DNA from 3 places in the Labrys sp. E2SS-1L genome. Region 1 is predicted to be linked to each of the others. Evidence: riboswitches for the same ligand, from Rfam matches in the RefSeq annotation. Region 1 holds a riboswitch; each other region holds the start of a gene.
What was found. Region 1 has a riboswitch for cobalamin ahead of ACIGJE_RS14260 (aromatic ring-hydroxylating oxygenase subunit alpha). Riboswitches for the same ligand answer to the same signal wherever they lie in the genome.
Positions count from the first base shown of each region.

Region 2: linked by a shared signal. The riboswitch ahead of ACIGJE_RS12010 (ABC transporter substrate-binding protein) and the one ahead of ACIGJE_RS14260 (aromatic ring-hydroxylating oxygenase subunit alpha) in region 1 are both predicted to bind cobalamin.
Region 3: linked by a shared signal. The riboswitch ahead of ACIGJE_RS08490 (DUF1636 family protein) and the one ahead of ACIGJE_RS14260 (aromatic ring-hydroxylating oxygenase subunit alpha) in region 1 are both predicted to bind cobalamin.

Region 1 covers NZ_CP172712.1:3,087,910-3,093,011, reverse strand. The annotation lists gene ACIGJE_RS14265 (ribonucleotide-diphosphate reductase subunit beta) at 118-1,233, shown strand; cobalamin riboswitch at 1,684-1,888, shown strand; gene ACIGJE_RS14260 (aromatic ring-hydroxylating oxygenase subunit alpha) at 2,006-3,250, shown strand; gene ACIGJE_RS14255 (FAD-binding oxidoreductase) at 3,411-4,499, shown strand; gene ACIGJE_RS14250 (hypothetical protein) at 4,501-4,806, shown strand.
Region 2 covers NZ_CP172712.1:2,603,527-2,608,628, reverse strand. The annotation lists gene ACIGJE_RS12020 (ABC transporter ATP-binding protein) at 1-108, opposite strand, end outside; gene ACIGJE_RS12015 (FecCD family ABC transporter permease) at 105-1,127, opposite strand; gene ACIGJE_RS12010 (ABC transporter substrate-binding protein) at 1,129-2,172, opposite strand; cobalamin riboswitch at 2,365-2,594, opposite strand; gene ACIGJE_RS12005 (CobW family GTP-binding protein) at 2,666-3,634, opposite strand; gene recQ (DNA helicase RecQ) at 3,916-5,102, shown strand, end outside.
Region 3 covers NZ_CP172712.1:1,847,145-1,852,246, reverse strand. The annotation lists gene cobN (cobaltochelatase subunit CobN) at 1-1,087, opposite strand, end outside; gene cobW (cobalamin biosynthesis protein CobW) at 1,087-2,121, opposite strand; gene ACIGJE_RS08490 (DUF1636 family protein) at 2,118-2,501, opposite strand; cobalamin riboswitch at 2,610-2,826, opposite strand; gene ACIGJE_RS08485 (hypothetical protein) at 2,922-3,287, shown strand; gene ACIGJE_RS08480 ((2Fe-2S)-binding protein) at 3,479-3,934, shown strand; gene ACIGJE_RS08475 (xanthine dehydrogenase family protein molybdopterin-binding subunit) at 3,939-5,102, shown strand, end outside.

The DNA of each region.
Region 1 (5,102 bases):
TCCCTCCTCCGGACGACGAAGTGCGGTTCCTGGATGCCCGGGTCAAGCCCGGGCATGACAAAGGTGCCGCTTCAGTTACTTCCGGACAATGTCTCCGATGAGAAGAAAACGATGACGATGCTCGACTGGTCCGAACCCGTTTCGCCCGCAAGCCAGCTTCCCCTGCCGCAGAGCATGGCGGATGCAACCGGCCTTGGCGCCATCGACCGCAAGGGCGGCCGCGTCACGGTCGACGAGAAGCGCATGATCAATGCCCGCGCCGACGTGAACCAGCTCCTGCCGCTCAAATACAAATGGGCCTGGGAGAAATATCTCGCCGGCTGCAACAATCACTGGATGCCGACCGAGGTCTCGATGCAGGCCGACATCGCGCTGTGGAAGTCGCGTGACGGCCTGACCGAGGACGAGCGGCGCATGCTCAAGCGCAATCTCGGTTTCTTCGCCGCCTCCGAGAGCCTGGTCGCCAACAATATCGTGCTGGCGATCTACCGCCACCTCACCAATCCCGAATGCCGGCAATATCTGCTGCGCCAGGCTTTCGAGGAGGCCGTGCACACCCATACCTTCCAATACATCGTCGAGAGCCTCGGGCTCGACGAGGGCGAACTCTTCAACATGTATCGCGAGGTTCCCTCGATCACCGACAAGGCCGCCTGGGCCCTCAAGCACACCCAGCATCTCGACGATCCCGATTTCAAGACCGGCACGCCGGATGCCGACCAGGCCTTCCTGCGCGACCTCGTCGCCTTCTATGTGATCTTCGAGGGCATGTGGTTCTATACCGGCTTTGCCCAGATCCTCTCGCTCGGCCGGCGCAACAAGATGGTGGGGATCGCCGAGCAGTATCAGTACATCCTGCGCGACGAGAGCATCCATCTCAATTTCGGCATCGACGTGATCAACCAGATCAGACATGAGAACCCGCATCTGTGGACGCTGACCTTCCAGGCCGATCTGCAGCGGATGATCCGCGAGGCCGCCGAGCTGGAAGCCGCCTATGGCCGGGATACCATGCCGCGCGGCTTTCTCGGCCTCAACGCGGTGTCGTGCGAACAATATATGCGTTTCATCGCCAACAGGCGCTGCGCCCAGCTCGGCCTCATGCCGGTATTTCCTGATGTCGAGAACCCCTTCCCCTGGATGAGCGAGGCGATGGACCTGAAGAAGGAGAAGAACTTCTTCGAGACGCGCGTCATCGAATATCAGAACGGCGGTGCGCTGAGCTGGGATTGATGGCGGGCATTCAAGGAGCAGGCCATTGGGCAGGAATTGCATTCCCTTGTCGTCGGGCGCGCGCTGCCCCTCACCTTACCTCTCCCCGTAAGAACGGGGCGAGGGGGCGCACGCGTAGCGAATAGTCTTCAAAACTCTCATCTCGCTCTGCCGGTGGGCGAGATGACGGGTTTTCGGCATTAAACTCGACGCCGGAGTCTCCTCGCCCCGTTCTTACGGGGAGAGGTAAGGTGAGGGGCAGCGCTACCGAGAATAATTTCATTCGCGCTTAAGCACCGCGCAAATACCTCGAAAAGAGCGTGATTGGTTGCTTTGTCGTTCCCCGCCGCGCGGGGGATGATGGACATTCGGTGTCCCCTTCCCGACCTGCCTCTCCAAGCCCTCGACAACAATGTCCTGAACACACCATCATCCGTCGCATCGTCTCTAGTCGGCGCGCCGACTCGATGTATTCTAATCCTCATTCGAGGTGCCGGTCCGCTCCCAAGGCGGCCCGGAGAATTGGGAAGCCGGTCCAAATCCGGCGCTGCCCCCGCAACGGTAGAGGAGAAGATCGCGGCAGGTGCCACTGGGTCGGGAAGACCTGGGAAGGCGTCGCGATCGGGCCGGAAGGCCGCTCCTGAGCCCGGAAACCAGCCCCGATGAAAACCGACGGACGCGGTGGGCGTTCCGGAAGGAGGTTCGGCTGTGCCTTTTCACCGGCGCAGACCGCCGGGCCGCTTTCCCCTCCCGCCGTCAAGTCAACGCATTGGTTGTCACGCGGGATTTTGACATGACTGCGCATCAGGACATGCTGAGCCGTCTCCGGACCCATCAGCCGGGCACGACGCTCGAGGGCAAATTCTACACCGACCCGGAATTCTTCCGGCTGGATATGGAGAACATCTGGTATCGCGAATGGCTGTTCGCGGGCCATGACTGCGAGCTCGGCAAGCCGGGCAGCTATTTCACCCTCCAGGTCGGCGATTATCCGGTGATCGTGCTGCGCTCCGGCGACGGTGCCATTCGCGCCTTTCACAATTCCTGCCGGCACCGGGGATCACGGCTCTGCGCCGCGACAAGCGGCAGCGTCGCCAAGCTGGTCTGCCCCTATCATCAGTGGACCTACGAACTCGACGGCCGCCTGTTGTTCGCCCGCGACATGGGACCCGGCTTCGATGCCGCGCAATATGGGCTGAAGCCCGTGCATTGCGAGAGCGTGGCCGGCTATGTCTGGATCTGCCTTGCCAAGGAGGCACCCGATTTCGAGACCTTCCGCGCCGGCGCCATGCCCTATCTGGCACCGCATGGCCTGAAGAACACCAAGGTGGCCTTCGAGAGCACCATCGTCGAGAAGGGCAATTGGAAGCTGGTCTGGGAGAACAACCGCGAGTGCTACCACTGCGCGGGCAATCATCCCGAGCTCTGCCGCACCTTCCCCGAGGCCCCGACGGTGACAGGCGTGCAGGGCGCCGACAAGGATCCGCTCATCGGCCAGCATTGGCGGCGTTGCGAGGAAGCCGGCCTGCCCAGCACCTTCAGCATTTCCGATGACGGCCAGTTCCGCATGGCGCGCATGCCGCTGCTGCGCAATGCCGCCAGCTATACGATGTCCGGCAAGCCGGCCGTGCAGCGCCCCCTCAGCCCGACGATCGAGGAAGGCAATATCGGCGCCCTCCTGCTCTTTCACTATCCCACCACCTGGAACCACGTGCTGGGCGACCATGCCGTCAGCTTCCGCGTGCTCCCGATCGGGCCGAAGGAAACCCAAGTCACCACCAAATGGCTGGTGCACAAGGATGCGGTCGAGGGGGTCGACTACGACCTCGATGAACTCACCCATGTCTGGCAGATGACCAACGACCAGGATCGCCAGATCGTCGAGGAGAACCAGCTCGGCGTCTCCTCGCCCGTCTACACGCCCGGCCCCTACGCCCCCGAACACGAGGGCGGCGTGATGCAGTTCGTCGAATGGTATCGCAACGCCATGGAAGCGGCGCTGGGTAATGACGGCGTCCGCCTGCGCAGCGTGGCCTGAGGCCCTTTCACCCTCCCCTGGAGGGGGAGGGTCGGACGAAGTCCGGGGTGGGGTGAGAAACACAGCAGCCGACGAAAACACCCCACCCCGACGCTTCGCGTCGCCCCTCCCGCTCCAGGGGAGGGTGTTAGCAAAACCGATATATACAGGGGTAGACACCATGCCGACGCCCTCCGCAGCCCTGGCGAAATTCAGGCATATCGACGAAACGCCGCCCTGGAACGATCAGAGCCAGGCACTCGAATGCGTTTCGATCATCCATGAGGGCCGCGATGTCGCGACCTTCACCTTCCGCGCCGCCGAACAGGGCTGGTTCCGCTACGAGCCCGGCCAGTTCATCACGCTGGAGATCCCCGCCGAGGCCGGGCCGGTGCTGCGCACCTATACGCTGTCGTCGAGCCCTTCCCGCCCGCTTTCGATCAGCGTCACCGCCAAGGCGCAGGCCTCCAGCATCGGCACGCGCTGGATGCTTGATAACCTCAAACCCGGCACGCGCTTGAAGGCCTACGGCCCGCTCGGACAGTTCAGCTTCTCTCGTCATCCGGCCGAAAAATACCTCTTCATCTCGGCCGGCTCGGGCATCACGCCGATGATGTCGATGACCCGTTTTGCCGAAGACCACGGCGGCGCCACCGATATCGCTTTCGTCAACTGCGCACGCCGGCCGGGCGAGATCATCTTCCGCCAGGAACTGGAACGCATGGCCGGACGCATGCAGCGCCTCCGCCTCGCCTGGATCGTGGAAGAGACCGAGGCCCATGAAGCCTGGACCGGCTTCCAGGGTCGGCTCAACGCCCCGGCCCTACGCCTGATCGCACCGGATTTCCGCGAGCGCGAAGTATTCTGCTGCGGCCCCGCACCCTTCATGGCAGCGGTCAAGGACATGCTCGAAGCCAATGGCTACGACATGCGCCGCTATCATGAAGAGAGCTTTCAGCCAGCCGAAACGCCAATGGAGGAAGTCGGTGCGGACGAGGCCCTTGCCGGCGAAGCCAGCGTGGCCTTCACCAAATCCGGCATCGAGGTGCCGGCCTCCAGCCGCGACACCATTCTCCAACTCGCCCGTGGCGCCGGCCTCAACATTCCGACCGGCTGCACCATGGGGCTCTGCGGCACCTGCAAGGTGCAATGCCTGTCGGGAGAGACCGCGATGACCCATCAGGGCGGCATTCGCGAGGAGGAAATCGCCGCCGGCCTGGTGCTGGCTTGCTGCACCAGGCCGCTCGGCCGCGTCGAGATCGAGGCCTGAGATGACGATCGCCGCGCAGAACACCGTCGATGTCGACGCCGCCATCGTGCACTCCATCCTGCGGGCCACACGGGCTGATGGCCCCGTCATGCCCGAGGAGCGGGCCCGTACCCTCCTGCTGGCCTGGATCCTCAGCCGTGAAGACGGCGCGGACCTGGCCAGGGAAGCCGCCGATTTGAAAGTCCTGCTGCACGAGGCCTCGACATCGGACAATCCGCTGCTGCCGCATCTGAGCAGCCTGCTCGACGAGGTGCGCGATCATGCCGGCCGGCGACGGGGTCGGCGGCGTTTGCGGGTGGATGCCTGAAGAAGCGGACGAGACGTCCACGGTCCCAGCCGAGGCGTTTCCCGCATGATGCCGGACATTATAGCGCTTGCTTTATGCTAGATAGAAGAGGTGCTGTCATTCCCGGCGCCGCCGCAGGCGGTGGGAAGGGAATCCAGGGCCGAGGCATGTCGCTCACAGCCCCTGGATCCCCTTCCCTCGCTTCGCTCGCCGGGGATGACAGGCCCGTCTTTCTAACCGGGTACGACACCAGCATTGTCTGCACCAGAGCCGTGGACTCCTGTCTGACCTTCCTATCCATCCCGCAATCCCAGACA
Region 2 (5,102 bases), 480 kb from region 1:
CGGGCCGATGATGCCGAGCAACTCGCCCGGACGGACCTCCAGCGATACTCCGTGCAGGATCGAGACCCCACCAGCCGACCAGGACAGATCGTGGGCCGACAGGCTCATGCCGTCGCCTTTCTTTGGCTGAGGATGAGAGCGAAAGCCGGCGCACCGACCAGAGCCGTGATCACGCCGATCGGCAGAACCTGGCCGGGGATGATGATGCGGGACAGAATGTCGGCGATGATCATGAAGACGGCGCCGATCAAGGCGCTGGCCGGCAGCAGGCGCCCATGGCGCACGCCCACAACCATCCGCGCCGCATGGGGGATCACCAGCCCGACGAAGCCGATCGATCCGACGATACTGACCATCACGGCCGTCATCATCGCCGCAACACCGACGAGCACGACATAGGCGCGCCGGACGGAGATGCCGAGGGACGCCGCCGATTCCGTGCCGAAGGTGAAGGCATCGAGCGCGCGGGCATGCCACAGGCAGACCAGCAGCCCTACAGCCGTGACCGGCAGCGCCAGCCAGACGTCGGGCCAGCGTACACCCGAGAGATTGCCCAGCAACCAGAACATGATGCCGCGCGCCTGTTCGGCATTGGCCGCCTTGGTAACGATGAAGGAGGTCAGGGCATTGAAGAGCTGGGATCCGGCGACCCCGGCCAGGATCACCGCGCCGGTGCCGCGGCCCGAGCGCATCGCCAGCAAGGCGACGAAGCCGAAGGCCGTCAGCGCACCGAGAAAGGCGCCGGCGGGCAGGCTCAGGACCCCTGCCCCGAGGCCGAGGATGACGACCCCGACCGCTCCCGTCGATGCCCCAGCCGAGATGCCGAGGACATAGGGATCGGCCAGGACGTTGCGCAGCAGCGACTGCAGCACGACGCCCGACAACGCCAGGGCCGCGCCGCAGCAGGCCGCGACGACCGCGCGGCTCAGCCGGTAGTTCCACACGATGCCTTCATCGATGCGATCCAGACCATAGCCGGCGCCCCACAGGCGGTTGGCAGCCGTCTTGGCGACGACGTCCATCGGAATGGCCGTCTCGCCAATGGCGGCGCCCAGCCAGAGGGCCAGCACGAGCACCGCCAGCGCCAGCATCCCGATCGCCAGCAATCGTGTGACGGGGCGATTCATCTCAGCGCTTCAGGCCGAAACGCTGGATGGCATCGGCGAGCATCTCGATGCCCTCGACGACGCGCACGCTCGGCTGCATCGCCTGCACGTCCATCTCCACGACATGGCCCTGCTTGACCGCCGGCATCAGGCTTGCCACCGGATCGGTCTTGAGAAAGTTGAGCTTCACGGCGATGTCGTCGGCCGGATAGCGGCGACGATCCATCCGGCCGGCGACGATGATGGTCGGATCGGCCTTGGCGATGGTCTCCCAGCCGACGCTCGGCCACTCCTCCTCGCTCTCCACGACGTTCCGCACACCCAACGCGGACATGATATAGCCCGGCACGCTGTTCTTGCCGGCCATATAGGGATCGACGTCGACCTTGGCGCTCGAGAACCAGAAGGCGGCGGAGACCTTGCCATCGCCGGCCGCGATCTTGAGGCGGGCGGCTTCCTCACGCGCTTTCAGCTCGGCGACGACTTTCGCCCCGCGCTCCTGCACGTCGAAGATCTCGGCAAGCTCGGTGATCTCCCGATAGACCAGATCCATGGTGAAGAGGGTGCCGCGCGTGCCGTCGCCGCCGCTGGAATTGTCCTTGCCGACGCAATCGGCGGGCGAAACATAGGTCGGGATGCCAAGTTCCTCGAACTGCTCGGGCTTGCCGACAATACCGCTAGGCCCGACATGCCATTGGAACTGCGCCGTCACAAGATCCGGCTTCCTGGCGATCACGCTTTCGAAGCTCGGATCATTGTCGGCCAGACGCGGAATTTTGGCATTGGCCGCTTCATAGCCGGGCAATACAGGGCCGAACCACACCGCCGTGCCGACGACCTTGTCGGCCAGGCCGAGGAGATAGAGAACCTCCGTGCTGCTCTGGCCGACGGAAACGGTGCGCTGCGGCGCATGCTCGAAGGTGACGGTGCGGCCGCAATTGGTGAGCTTGAGGGGATATTTCGTTGCCTGCGCAGCCGCCGGATCGATACCCAGCGCCAAGCCAAAGCTGGCCGCAAGCATGACGGCGAAGCTGGACCAGCGGGCCTTGCTCGTTGAAAGGATCATGACGTTCTCTCGTTTCGCGATAAGGGAAGCAGCGGTCTTCAGCATCAGCCGAATACCGTGAGGTTTCCTCAGGCCAGGCTGTGGCAAAGGACGTGAGCGTGCGAAGCGGAGGGAACAGGCGGGCAAGCGCCCGAAACGTCGGGAAGAAACGTCACATTGTCTCCTGTTCCGGGCATCCCCGCCCGTGACATGGGATTGATCGAGATGACGGCAGGTTTCCTGGCTCGCGGATAAAGGCCTTGCATCTGCCTTCCCATGGGAGACCCACAGTGGCATGGCGCCTTTCGCGCCACGGGGATACTTGGCAATCCGCCTACAGTTGCGGGGGCAGCCACGGCATGGGCTTTTAGAAAGCCGAACCGTGTTCCCTATTACTCCCGACGGACTTGCATCCGACGGGAACCGTCACCGCACAGTTATCGGGGCGTCACGACCGCGGTCAAGCGAATATGCAAAGCGAACGGCCCCTGATGCCGTGCCCTGCCTTCCCGCGTCAGGCCCGACAAGCCAGGAAGCCCTGTTCGATCACGTCCTTCGGCAGGTTGCGCCCGATGAAGACCAGGCGGCTTCGACGCTCCTCCTCGGGCTTCCAGGCACGCTGATGATCGCCTTCGAGCAGCATGTGCACGCCCTGCACGACGAAGCGCTGCGGATCGCCATCGAAGGCGACGATGCCCTTCAGGCGCAGCATGTCCGTGCCGAACTGTTGCACGATCATGTTGAGCCAGGGCATGAATTTGCCGGGATCGAGCGGCTCCTGGGACACGAGAGCGAAGCTGCCGACATGATCGTCATGGTCGTGGTCATGGAAACCCTCGAGGAAATCAGGCTCGGCTTCGAGGATACGGTCGAGGTCGAACGCGCCGCGGCCGAGCACCTTGTCGAGCGCGATGTCGCAACGCCGGGTCTCGTGGAGAGTGGCGGTGGGATTGATGCGACGGATCCGCTTCACCACCCGATCGAGTTCCTCTGCCGTGACCAGATCGATCTTGTTGAGGAGGATCGTGTCGGCGAAGGCAAGCTGCTCCTGCGCCTCATGCGCCGTCTCGATCTCGCCGAGCAAATGCCGGGCGTCGACCACGGTGACGATGGAGTCGAGCTGGGTCTTGGCGCGCACATCGTCATCGACGAAGAACGTCTGGGCAACCGGTGCGGGATCGGCCAGCCCGGTCGTCTCGATCAGGATGGCATCGAAGCGGTCGCGCCGACGCATCAGGCCCTCGATGATGCGAATGAGGTCGCCGCGCACCGTGCAGCAGATACAGCCATTGTTCATCTCGAAGATTTCCTCGTCGGTATCCACGACAAGGTCATTGTCGATGCCGACTTCGCCGAACTCATTGACGATGACCGCATATTTCCTGCCGTGGCTCTCGGTCAGGATACGGTTGAGAAGCGTGGTCTTGCCTGCCCCGAGATAGCCGGTGAGGACGGTGACGGGTGTCTGCGGCGCGGGCTGCATGATGTCGGAATTCCTTGATCCGTTGCGGATGCCCCGCAGCATGTCGCTGCCGGGAGGCCTCATTGAATTTTGATTTATATGAAACGTTATAACATAACTATCGCAATCGCAAGCGAGCTCTCACCATCGTCACCCCAGCAATCGCCACGCAGGTGGGCAGAGGCTTGCTGGCATTCTCGACCGTGATCATTCCACCGGATTTGTCTGCCAGCAGAGGAAATCCATGCGGGAAATTTTCGAATCACGGCCCTTGTCGGGTAAGCCTCACGCTTCACCCTGCAATGGAATCAGGCACCAAGGTGCATCCTGCCGGCATGACCCTCTCCTCTCCGCGAGATCCACTCGCCATCCTCAATAGCGTGTTCGGCTACGCCGCCTTTCGCGGCCAGCAGGAGGCGGTGGTGCGCCATGTCACCGGAGGGGGCGATGCGGTGGTGCTGTTCCCGACGGGAGCCGGCAAGTCGCTGTGCTACCAGATCCCGGCTCTGTGCCGGCGCGGCGTCGGCATCGTGGTCTCGCCGCTGATCGCGCTGATGCGCGACCAGGTCGAGGCACTCAAGCAGGCCGGCGTGCGGGCGGCGGCGCTCAACTCCTCCCTGTCGCGCGAGGAGGCCTATAAGGTCCGTCGTTCCCTGATGGACGGCAAGCTCGACCTCCTCTATGTCGCGCCCGAGCGCGTGGCGACGCAAGGTTTCCAGGCCCTGATCGCCGATGCCGACATCGCGCTCTTCGCCATCGACGAGGCCCATTGCGTCAGCCAGTGGGGCCACGACTTTCGGCCCGAATATCGCGAGCTAGGCGGCCTCGCCGCGTCCTTCCCCGGCGTGCCGCGCATCGCCCTCACCGCCACGGCCGATCCGGTCACCCGTGCCGACATCATCGAGCGGCTCGGTCTCAACCAGGCCGAGGTCTTCGCCACCAGCTTCGACCGGCCCAACATCAGCTACGCCATCGTCGAGCGCGACAATGCCCGCCGGCAATTGCTGGCCTTCCTGGCCGGGCACAAAGGCAATAGCGGTATCGTCTACTGCCTGTCGCGCGCCAAGGTCGAGGAGACGGCGCAATGGCTGAACGAGCAGGGTATCCGCGCCTTGCCCTATCATGCCGGCCTGGAAGCGGCTGTTCGCAGCGCCAACCAGGACGCTTTCCTGGAGGAGGAAAGCCTCTGCCTGGTCGCCACGGTCGCCTTCGGCATGGGCATCGACAAGCCCGACGTGCGCTATGTCGCCCATCTCGATATCCCTGCTTCGGTGGAAGCCTATTACCAGGAGACGGGCCGCGCCGGCCGCGATGGCCTGCCCTCGGATGCCTGGATGAGCTACGGCATGGCCGATGTGGTGCAGCGCCGCCGCATGATCCAGGAGGGCAATGCGCCGGAGACGGTCAAGCGGGTCGAACTCGGCAAGCTCAACGCTTTGCTCGGCATCTGCGAAACCGCCGAGTGCCGGCGCAAGGCCATCCTCGCCCA
Region 3 (5,102 bases), 1.2 Mb from region 1:
CGGCCTTGGCAGCCACGGCGGCGATGCGCTCGTCATGCGGGGCATGGGCGAGACGGGTAAAGGTGCCCTCCTCGCGTTCGGCCTTGAAGGAGATCACGCCGGCCGAAAGACGGCCGTCGAGTTCGGGCAGTGCGACATGCATGGCAAGGTCGCTGGCCGACAGCCCGCGGGTCGAGGCCTCCCAGGCCTCCTGCGCCGAGGAAGAGGTGATCACCTGCAGGACCGGACAACCGGCCACGTCGAGCGGCGAGGCACCGTCGTCGTCCAGGGCAGAAAAGGCGGTGGCGTTGAGGATCACCGCCGGCTTGAGTTCCCTAAGCTGTCGGCGCACCCACTGCGCCGTCTCCCCGTCCTTGAGCGAACCGACATAAAGCGCCGTGGCGGCGAGACCCTCGGCATCGAGCGCCCGCACCAGGGCTTCGATGGGGGCAGTGTCAGCGGAGAGCAGGATGGAGCGGTAGAAGAGGATGGCGGCCTTCCCTGGGACCGCAGGCGTCTCGCCTGCCCTTTGCCCCTCCGGCAAGCGCGGTGTTTCCGAGAGCAGGCGAGACGCCTGCGGTCCCAGAAAGATCCCGTATTTCGGCACGGCCACTGGCGCTTCCGGTTCGCCGAAATCGAGGCCGCCCAGCCTGGCGGCATAGAGCAGCGAGGCCTGGGCATTCCGGGGGCCGCCTTCACGCCAGTATTGGGCGAGCCGATCCAGCGCCTCCTGCGGCACGGTGGAGAGCTGAGACAGGCGCCCGTCGGGCCTGTCGTCACCGGGAATGAGGGCGAGCGCGATGCCATGGGTGCGCGCCGCCGCCGCCAGTTCCTCCACGCCATAGCGCCAATAATCGAGGCCACCGAGCAGGCGTACCACGATCGCCTTGGCATGGCGGGCCGTCTGATCGATGTAGAGGTCAACGGACATCGGATGGCGCAGCTTCTGCAGCGGCGCCAGGCGCAAATCGTCGAGGCCGGAAGCGGCTGCCAGGGCAAGGTCGCTGTCGGTCAGCGAGGCAAACACGATCGCGCCGGGTGCCTGACCCAGATCGATGGCGGCCTCGCTGGCATCGAGCGAACGCGTATCGGCCGGCAGCAGATGCATCAGCCCTCCAGCGTCTTGCGGATGCCGGCCTGGTCGATGCCCTTCTCGCCGATGATGACGAGGCGGCTCGAACGGGTTTCCTCCGGCGCCCAGGCGCGGTCGAAATGCTGCGAGAAACGGGCGCCGACGCCCTGGACCAGCATGCGCATCGGCTTGCCATCGACGGCGACGAAACCCTTGATGCGCAGGATATCGTGTTCCTCGGCCGCCGCCTTCAGCTTACGCACCAGGGCGTCGGCGTCGAGGATGGCCGGCAGGTCGACGATGAAGGTGTCGAAATCGTCATGGTCGTGCTCGGCTTCGTGATCGTGGTGGGAGGGACGCGCCTCCAGATCGTTCTCGGCCGCTGCCCCGAGCCCGAGCAGCACGGCGGCATCGATGCGGCCCTCGGAGGTGCGCACCACCTTGACGGCGCGCGGCACGGTCTTCTCGATATCCTTCTCCACGCTGTCGGCCTCGCCGGCTGAGAGGAGATCAGCCTTGTTGAGCACGACGAGGTCGGCGCAGAGGAGCTGGTCCTCATAGACCTCCTCGAGCGGATTGTCGTGATCGAGGGAAGCGTCGCCCTCGGCCTGGCGCTTGAGCTCTTCCGGATCATCGGCGAAGCGGCCGGCTGCGACCGCGGCACCGTCGACCACGGCGATGACGCCGTCGACGGTGACGCGCGAGCGGATCGCCGGCCAGTTGAAGGCCTTGACCAGCGGCTTGGGCAGAGCGAGGCCGGAGGTCTCGATCACGATGTGCTCGGGTGCGTTCGGACGCGCCAGCAGCGTCTCCAGAGCTGGCACGAAATCGTCGGCCACCGTGCAGCAGATGCAGCCATTGGCGAGTTCGACGATGGCGTCTTCCGGGCAGCTCTCGATGCCGCAGGACTTCAGGATGTCGCCATCGACGCCGACATCGCCGAATTCATTGACGATCAGCGCCAGCCTGCGGCCATTGGCGGTGGCGAGCAGGTTGCGGATCAGCGTCGTCTTGCCAGCCCCGAGAAAGCCGGTGACGATGGTGCAGGGAACCTTGGTGTGCGCGTTCATTCGGCGGCGTCCTTGAGAGTTGATAGGGGTGGGATGCGCGCGATCATGCTGCGCTTGAAGACTTCGGGACGGCCGCGCCAGGGCATCAGGCCGTCGCTGGAATTGGCCAGCAGCCCGATGCCGGTGAGAATGTCGGGGCCGCTCTCGGCGGTGAGGTCGCCGAAGACATAGGTCCAGGTACCGGGCGCCGACAGCGCCACCGTGCAGGAGCGCTTGCAATTGCCCAGGCACTCGACAGGTTGCAGCTCGACGCTTTCAGGTAGCATGCCGGCGAGCGCATCGCGCAACCGGGCGCCCTGGCGCGGCGCCTCGGGGTCATCGCCCTCGCGCCTGCAGGTCACGCAGACGAGCAGCCGGACTGGAAGAGGTGTTTCTGGCATCGGCCCTGTTCATCGCCGCCGGAGCGGATGGAGGGCGCGGGACCGACGGCAGGGCCGGCGATCGTCCGGGTAGACGGAACCGGCCTCCGAGGCGCCCCGCCCGGACCGGTGACAGCAGTGCGACCGGCAGGTCTCCTGGCTCGCAGCTCATCGCCTCCCGCCGCCTTCCCGGTCACCCAGTGGCCTCAAGGCGGGACGCTCGCCGCTTACAGTTGCGGGGGCAGCCGCGGCTTTGGCATCCAAGGCAGCCGTCGACCGGCCTCCTCTTATCCGCACCGCATTCCCTCTTCTCTCTTAACGAGAGACCGATCGTGGCTGACATAAGGGGTGCGCGGACAGGCTTGTCAATGTTCCCGCTTCCAAAGCACGCGCAAAATCCGGCATAAAGGGCAGCAACGTCGCCATATCAACGAGATTGCCATGCCCGAAGAGAAGCCGCCGGCACCGCCGCCCGAGCCGCAAAAGATCGACGTCATCTTCCGCGGCGGTTCGGTGACGGCTATCGGCGTCGTGCTCGCCTTCTCGCTCGGCTTCCTCAACAACTGGGCCTCGCAGCCGGGAACCTGGATCCCGGAAGACCTGGCGGCCGTCTTTCTCATCGGGGGCGGCATCGTCTTCCAGGTCTGGGCGCTGGCGGGCATGCTCTCGCCCACTTCACTGGAGGGACCAGTCTATCGCCGCATCGTGCGCACCTTCATGATCGGCCTTATCCTCGTCTCGGTCGGTGTCCTTGTCGCCATCGCCGGCGACGCGCTCGGCTACAGCCGGATCTGGTTCAAGCAATAGTCGGGCCTTCCGAACGGGCGGCGACGTTTCTCGATCGTTTCCAGACTGCACAAACTCTCACGTCTGCGTTACCCGTCACCCCGGCGCCATGATTGCCGCCACAATTTGGCCTTCCCGCAATCGCCCACCAGAAGGCCGACGCCGATGGGCCCGGTTCTTCTGCCCGGCATCTGCCGCTGGAAGGCCTGCCCATGGTTGCCATCACCGTCAATTCGACCACCCACCAGCTCGACATCGAGCCCGAGACCCCTTTGCTCTGGGTCCTGCGCGATGAACTCGGCCTCACCGGCACCAAGTTCGGCTGCGGCATCGCCCAATGCGGCGCCTGCACCGTCCATGTGAACGGCGCCGCCATCCGTTCCTGCCAGACCCAGATCGGCGACGTCGACGGCGCCACCATCACCACGATCGAGGGCCTGTCGGCGGACGGCAAGCATCCGGTGCAGCAGGCCTGGCTGGCTGAGGACGTGCCGCAATGCGGCTATTGCCAGTCGGGCCAGATCATGGCCGCCGTTGCCTTCCTGAAGGACACGCCAGCGCCCACCGACGCGGATATCGACAACGGCATCACCAATATCTGCCGCTGCGGCGCCTATCCGCGCATCCGCGCCGCCATCCATCGCGCCGCAGAGCTGATGAAGGGATGAGGCCATGAATGCGATCGACCGCACCTCCGCCGCGCTGAGCCGGCGCAGCTTTCTCGCCATCGGCCTCTCGGCCGCCGGCGGCCTGATGATTGGCGGGTTCATCCCCAATGCCGCCGAGGCCCTTGATATTGCCGACGAGCCCTGGGCCGGCACAGCCACTGACGGCGAGATCAACGCCTGGATCCTGATCGAGCCCGACGACACCGTGATCATCCGCGTGGCGCAATCGGAAATGGGCGAAGGCATCTTCACGGCCCTGCCGATGATCGTCGCCGAGGAGCTCGGCTGCGACTGGGCCAGGGTGAAGCCCGAATACGCCTCGGCCAGCCGGAACCTGCGCGAGAACACCGTCTACAAGCGCATGGGCACCGGCGGTTCCGGCGCCGTGCGCCGCTCGCGCGAATTCCTGCAGGCGGCCGGCGCCAATGCCCGCGAAAGGCTGGTGCAGGCAGCTGCCACGCGCTGGCAGGTGCCGGCCGAAAGCTGCAGTGTCGATGCCGGCAAGGTGCTGCACCGGGCCAGCAATCGCAGCCTGCGCTTCGGCGAGCTTGCCGGCGAGGCCGCCAAGGTCACGCTGGCCAAGGAGCCAGCGATCAAGACGCCCGAGCAGTTCACGCTGATCGGCAAGCCGTTGGCGCGCCTGGATACGCCGCCCAAGCTGACGGGAGCGGCAAAATTCGGCATCGATATCCGCCTGCCGGACATGGTCTATGCCGCCGTGGTGACCTGCCCCGTCTTCGGCGGCCGCGTGAAATCCCATGACGAGGCCGCCATCAAGGGCCGCCGCGGCATCCTGGCCGTGGTGCCGATCGAAGGCGGCCTCGCCGTGGTGGCCGACCGGTTCTGGCGCGCCAAGGAAGCGGCGCTCGCCTTACCGGTGATCTGGGAGGAGGGTCCGGCTGCCGAAACGGACAGCAAGCGCTTCGACGCCGACTATGTCGCCGCGCTCGACGGCCCCGCTGTCACGGCGCACAAGGAAGGCGACGTCGACACCGCCCTCGCCCGCGGCAAGCGTGTCGACGCTCTCTACCAGGCGCCGCACCTGGCCCACGCCCCGATGGAACCGCTCAACTGCACCGCCCATGTCCATGACGGCAAGGTCGAGGTCTGGATGGGCACGCAGAACCCCGACATGGCGCTCCAGCTCGCCGCCAAGGCGGCGGGCGTC